One region of the Massilia violaceinigra genome, then DNA from elsewhere that is predicted to be linked to it. Evidence: predicted binding sites of a transcription regulator. Region 1 holds the regulator's gene; the other holds the start of a gene.

Region 1 (3,296 bases):
GTCGTCGTGCAGTTGGGCCGGGGTGAAGGGTGGCTCCGGCGGGAAAGCGCTTTTCGGTAGCCGGGTTTCGATGACCGCGCTACGCACGGCGTGCGCATACTCTTGTCGTGCCATGCGCTCGACCGCGCTGCTCAGGCTGGGACTGCGCTCCAGCAGCCGAGCAATGGCGCGGCGCTGCTCGTTGATGGTCGCCAGCCAGCTCGTCGACTTGCGCCTCGGCTGATACTGGCACTTGAGCAGGTGCATGATCAGCACGTGCAGCCGGCTACACAATTCCCGTTGATTGCGGCCGACCATTTCCTCAAACCCCTCTATCAGATGTTCGACGTCAAGGTGCTTAAAGTCCCTGACCCGCAACAGACTCACCTGTTGCTCGATCCAATGGATAAGATCATCGTTGTAGTCAGCAAGTGGAACCTCGAGTCGGTCCATGCCCCCCCCCTACCCTCTGTTTCAGTTCACGACCCCTCATCCGGCGGATACGACGGGTCGAAGTCGTCGTCAAGCAGTTCCGCAGCACTGTAAGGTAGCGCTGCCGGAAAGATGGACTCCGGCAGGCGCGTCTCCCAAGCGGCGCGGCGGCGCGCATCGTCGTAGTTCAGCGCGGCCAGTTCCGCAATGTCGAAAACCAGACTGGGACTATCATCAATCAGCAATCCCATGCCAAAACGGGCGTTGCCCAGCTTGATGCGCCAGTGTCGTGGTTTGTACCGTGGGCGGTACTGCAAACTGAGCAAATACGCAGTGATGTTTTCGAGGTACCCCTCAAGCTCCCTGCGGTCCGCACGCACTGCGCCTTCAAGCTCGTCGATGAGGTGGTCGACATCAAGTAGCTCGAACTTTCCCGCCCGCAGCAACTCAGCCTGCCGCTCAAGCCACAGCACAAAATCTTCCTGATAATCCCCCCGCGGAACCTCAATGCGATCCATGGCGCACCTCCTCTGCTATGTGTTGGACAGCCTCCATCGCAAATAATTCGCCTGTTCGGCTAATTAACCCTTGCATTAGGCGAAATACTGTACAAAAATACAGTCTGTCCATATACACAGTCCCGCATACCGATGATCAAGCTCACTCCAAGGCAAGAACAAATCCTCAACCTGATCAAGGATGCGATCGAGAACACGGGCTTTCCTCCTACCCGTGCCGAAATCGCCAATGAACTGGGCTTCAAGTCGGCCAACGCGGCCGAAGAGCACCTGCAGGCGCTCGCGCGCAAGGGCGCCATCGAAATTTCGCCGGGGACCTCGCGCGGCATCCGCCTGATCGGCGCCAGCGTCGACGCCATTCCCATGCCGCCGCCGAACCTGATGATGTCGCTGCCGCTGGTCGGGCGCGTGGCCGCCGGTTCGCCCATCCTCGCGCAGGAACATGTGGAAGCGACCTACAGCGTGGACCCGGCGATGTTTTCGTCGCGTCCCGATTTCCTGCTCAAGGTGCGTGGGTGGTCGATGCGCGACGCCGGCATCATGGATGGCGACCTGCTGGCCGTCAAAAAGGTCGACAGCGCCAAGAATGGCCAGATCGTGGTGGCCCGGATCGGTGACGATGTCACCGTCAAGCGCTACAAAAAGACCGGCTCGCTGATCGAACTGCTGCCGGAGAACCCGGACTTCAAGGTGATCCACGTCGATCCCGCAACCGACGAGTTCGCGCTGGAAGGCCTGGCGGTAGGGTTGATGCGCAGCTGGAACTGAGCGTGCGGGCGCGGCTCCACCGCGCCCTTGCCGTCTAGTCGCCCTTGCGCGGCGCTGTCGTCGCCGCTTCGGTGACGATGCGGTTGTGTTCCTTGATATAGGCGTCGGTGGCACTGCGCCACGCGCCGAAGTCGGCCAGCACCAGCTTGGCCGACACCTTGGCGTTTTCGGCGATGCCCGCATACACGCCTTCCAGATACACGCGCGACTGCTCGGTTTCTTCCTTGGTCAGCAAGTCAGCCACATCCTTGGGAATGCGCTTGGTCAGCGGGCTGGCCTCGTTGAGGTTGCGCACGAAGCCGTTGTAGCAATCCTGCCAAGCCGCGACCTTGGCCGACACGCTCTCGATTTCTTCGTTCTGCTTCGACATGGCGGGAATGCGCGGCGCCGGGCAACGGAACTGGCCCGTTGTCAGGTCGGCGCCATCGTATTTGCCGATCCAGTAATCCAGGTCGGCACGGCGCGCCTCGCGCTTTTTGATCATCTCCAGCGAGCCGGCGGCGGTCTTGTTGCCCTTGGCTGCGGACTTCTTGAACCAGGCTTCGGCCTTGGCCAGGTCGACCGTGCCGGCCTCGCCGTAAAAATACATCTCGCCCATGTGCAGCTGCGCTTCGGCGTTGCCGGCGTTGGCCAGCTTGGTGTACAGCTGCAGCGCTTGCGGATAGGCCTTTTTCGCAAACAGGGCGTTGGCGTCGGCCAGTTCGTCCGCGTGCGCCACGCCGGCGAGCATCAAGCCCAGGCAAAACAGGTATTTCTTCATCGCGTGTAGGACCTTGTATTTGTACGAACCATGTGGTCGAACCCGCATCGTCACCAGATGACATGGCAGGGCGGCGCGTGCCGCCCTGCCCCGTTCAATCCAGCGCGCAGCGGAAGTCGTCGAGCAAATCGGCGGTGTCTTCGATGCCGACCGAAACCCGGATCAGCGATTCGGCGATACCCATGCTGGCGCGCCGCTCGGCACCCATCTCGAAGAAGATGGTGTGCGACACCGGAATCACCAAGGTGCGCGTATCGCCCAGGTTACTGGCGGAGATACCGAGCTTGAGGCGATTGAGGTAATCGAAGCAATCGATGCCATCTTTCAGTTCAAAGCTGAACAGCGAACCGTACGCCTTGAACAGATCGCTCGCCAGCGCATGCTGCGGGTGCGATGCCAGGCCCGGGTAATACACCGCCGCCACGCGCTCGTCGGCTTCGAGCATGCGCGTGACCGCCAGTGCGCTGGCCGAAGCGCGCTCCATGCGCAGCGCCAGCGTTTCCGCCCCCACCGCGATATGGTGAGCCGCTTCCGGTGCCAGCGAGGCGCCGAAGTCGCGCAGGGCCTTGGCGCGCAACTGCGCCATGCCCCACTGCGCCGGCGGATTGCGCTTGTAGTTGGCCGCAATGTTCGGGAAAGCGCTCCAGTCGTACTCGCCGGTGTCGGTCAGGCTGCCGCCGAGCGCATTGCCGTGGCCTCCGATCGACTTGGTCAGCGCGTTCACCACCAGCCCGGCACCGACCGTTTTAGGCCGGAACAGGTAGGGCGACGTCATGGTGTTATCGACCACGAACAGAATGCCGCGTTCCTTGCACAGCCGGCCGATGCGCGCCAGGTCC
Region 2 (3,296 bases), 290 kb from region 1:
GGCGCGCCACCAGCAGTTCGAGCATGCGCCACTGGTCCTGCTCGCTGCCGCCGGGCTCGGGAAACAGCGACTCGCTCGGCACGGCCATGGCCTGCACCTCGGGCGCTTCGAGCACCAGACCGATCACGTGCGCTTCCAGGGTCAGGCTGCCCAGGCGCTCGCGCAGCAGGCGCACCAGATGGTCGTCGCGCCAGGTCGGCTCGGCCAGGATGATGTCGAGCACGGTCGGCGGCCGTGCCACCCGGCCGCGCTCGTGTTCGAGCAGCAGCACGATGCGCCCCACCGCCAGCTGGTGCGCGCACAGCCAGCCCGTCATTTGCAGCAGCAGGCTGTGGGCGCCGGCCAGCAGGGCATCGGCCTGCTCGACCCGGTCGAACAAGTCGAGCCGGGCCTGGAAGGTGGTGGGCGCGGCGATCCAGTCGAACAGCTCGGCCGTCATGCCGTAGGCGGCGTCGAGCACGCCCAGCAAGGCGCCGCCGCAACGGCGCTGCAAGCCCGGACGCGGCAGGCGCCGCAGCTGGCCCAGCGACAGGCAGCCGATGCCATCGAGCCAGGCGGCAAACGGGCGCGCCGGCAGCGGCAAGGCGGCCGGCAGCCGGTCCAGGCGGCGCTTGAGCGATGCCATGCCAAGCGCGTGGCCGCTGCCGCCGCGCGCCAGCAGCCAGGCCCCGCGCGCCGTCGGCGCGCAGCTGAGACGGGCACTGAAGCCGAGCGCGCGCACGCTGGCGCGGATGCGCCGGCACAGCGCGCGCACCCCGCCGAACAGGCGCAGGCTGGCCCCCACGTCCATCAGCAAGGTCGCTTCCTCGGCCAGGGTGACCTGGGGCGTGTACTGCAGCAGCGCCATGGCCACCGCCTGCAGGGCGGCGGCTTCGCGCGCGGGCTCGCGCTCGTGCAGGCGCGCTGCGGGCAACAGCATCAGCACGCCGCCGCGGCGCATGCCCTCGCGCACCCCGCCCGCCTGCGCCAGTGGCGAGGCGGCCAGCACGCGCTCGTGTTCCAGCACGACGCTGGCGGCCTCAGCCGACCAGTGCGGGCTGAATACGTCGAGCGGGAGCCGGGGCAGGCAGAGGCCGATCCAGAGTCGCATGGCGCTGCAGTAAAGAAGGAGTCAGGGGCAGGAACAGGGGCGCGTCGCGCTGCGGTCCCCGGCGTTTGACGAAACCGATGTCGAGCCCGCCGAGGGCCGGACGCAAGCTCAGGCGCAGCGGCGCCGGCGAGGCATCCTGAGCCGCCGCGAGCGGGCGCAGCAGGAAGAACAGGGCCTCGCCGCACTGGGCCGCCAGATGCAGGCGGCGCAGCGCATCGGGACGCGCATGGCTGGCCCAGAACAGCAGCGCGCCGCAACTGCCGCTGCGCAGCACCTGCTCGGCCGCCCACAGGGCATCGGCATTGCGCGCGCTGCGCACCCAGATCATCTGGGAAGGCGGCAGCCCGAGCGCGGCCAGGGCCAGCGCCTGGGGTGGATGGGGTGGCTGCAGCAGCACGATGCGGCGCTCGGCCACCTTGGCCAAGGCCGGACGCAGCAGGCGCAATTCGCCGATGCCGCTCTGCTGCTGCAGCAGCTCGACCAGGCAGCCGCTGGGCCAGCCGCCGCCAGGCAACTGGGGCGACAGGGTGGGATGGCCGCTGTCGACACAGCGCGTGCCGGCATGGGCCAGCTGGGAAGCGCGCCACAGGGCGGGATGCAAGGTCTCGGGCGCGGCAAGGAAATCAGGGGAGCTCATGGTCGGATCAACAAAGTACTGTATGTTTATACAGTACTCTCTGGCTGCCAATTTGGCAAGGCCTATCGTGCGCACCCCGCCTTCCAAGCACCGGGGTCAGACCTCTGATTAGAAATTTTTCCAGCCAAGCATCATCTGTGCAGCAGCCACGCCCGCAGGGCAGCGGCCAAGGCCATCATGGTCATGCCCAATACAACAAACGTGCTTAAGCCAACGACCGGACCAGGCCGGTACGACACGATTTCCTTTTTAGAAAGATTGGATTTACATACCAGTAACGCATGGCCGGATGCCAGGAAAGAATGAACAAGCGCGCATCATTGCCCAGAAAGAAACCAAGGTCAACGCCGGTGCTTGCCGAAGAAGTCGACCAGCATCTTGCTGGCATCCGGCCCCGCCGCCGAATTGAACGACAGGCGCGCGTCGCCCCCGCTCCAGGCATGCTGCAGCTGGGCGATCTGAGCCACGCGCAAGATCAGCTTGCGCCCGCGATACACATCGTGCAGCTGGTGCGGCAAACCACTGCGCCCACCGGCCTTGTGCGCCACCCGCACCGGCGTCGCCGCCGGCAGATCATTGATCAGCATCGCCTGGCGCCGCAAGTGCACCTGGTTGACCGGCCGCACCACCCGGTCGTCGTCGCCCTGGATCAGGATGGTCGGCATGGACGGAAACCCGGGGCGCCGTTCGAGCACTTCGGCGATGGCGCTGTCGACCCGCGCGCCGTTGCCATGTTGCATAACCCCGAGCGCCCCGACCGTGCTGTGCCCCGCGCCATACAGCGGCCCCGAATGCAGCCCCAGCCCGGCGAACAGCTCCGGATGGTTGAGCGCGACAATATTGGCCATGCCAGCTCCCGCCGACATGCCGCAGATGAACACCCGCGAGCGGTCCAGGCCGTATGCGGCCAGCACCTGGCCGAGCATGCCCACAATCACCGGCACGTCGCCCCCGCCCTGCTGGGTGGCGCGGTCATACCATTTCCAGCAGCGGTGCGGATGGGCGCTGAGCGATTGCTGGGGATACAGCACGGCATAGCCGGCCTTTTGCGCCATCTGGTTCATGCGCGTGCCCTGGGCAAACTGGGTGGCGCTCTGCTCGCAGCCGTGCAGCATGACGATCAGCGGCCAGCCCGAGGGCGGCGCCGCGCCATCGGGCAGATACAGCCAGTAACTCATCGTGCGCAGCACCTGTCCGCTCTGGCCGGCGTAGCGCGCGGTGAGCCACTTGCCCGGTGCTGGCGCATCTTTAAGCGATGCCGCCAGCGCGGCGCGCGGCGCTGGTTTCGGTTTTGGCGTGGGTGCAGCCGTGGAGGCGGCTCTGGGTTTCGGGGCGGGCCTGGGAGCGGTTGTTGAGGCAAGTTTCGGTGCCGGTTTGGCGCGTGCCTTGGGCGCCGGTTTGGGCGGCGCGAACAGCGCCGTGAGCAGGCGCGCCGTCGAGCGTTGCTGCTTTTTACCCACGCGCATCAGGCTGCGCAGCAAGGGGGCGCTCGACTTTACCATCGCAAACGCACCATCACGCGCTGGTGCAGGCGCGCCCACAGGATGGCCGCGAACGAGCGGGTCGACA

The links. The regulator LexA, encoded in region 1, represses DNA repair genes until DNA is damaged. The targets are predictions, from matches to a motif close to ACTGTATNNNNATACAGT.
Region 2: imuA (translesion DNA synthesis-associated protein ImuA) is a predicted target of LexA. The motif match lies at 1,745-1,762, and genes of this name have one in related genera.

Annotation. Positions count from the first base shown of each region.
Region 1 is NZ_CP024608.1:3,683,078-3,686,373, reverse strand. Features, by position in the region: gene CR152_RS16470 (DUF29 domain-containing protein) at 1-432, opposite strand, end outside; gene CR152_RS16465 (DUF29 domain-containing protein) at 459-929, opposite strand; gene lexA (transcriptional repressor LexA) at 1,062-1,697, shown strand; gene CR152_RS16455 (tetratricopeptide repeat protein) at 1,732-2,457, opposite strand; gene CR152_RS16450 (cystathionine gamma-synthase family protein) at 2,552-3,296, opposite strand, start outside.
Region 2 is NZ_CP024608.1:3,390,796-3,394,091, reverse strand. Features, by position in the region: gene CR152_RS15315 (Y-family DNA polymerase) at 1-1,090, opposite strand, end outside; gene imuA (translesion DNA synthesis-associated protein ImuA) at 1,020-1,727, opposite strand; gene CR152_RS15305 (extracellular catalytic domain type 1 short-chain-length polyhydroxyalkanoate depolymerase) at 2,069-3,229, opposite strand; gene CR152_RS34655 (hypothetical protein) at 3,223-3,296, opposite strand, start outside.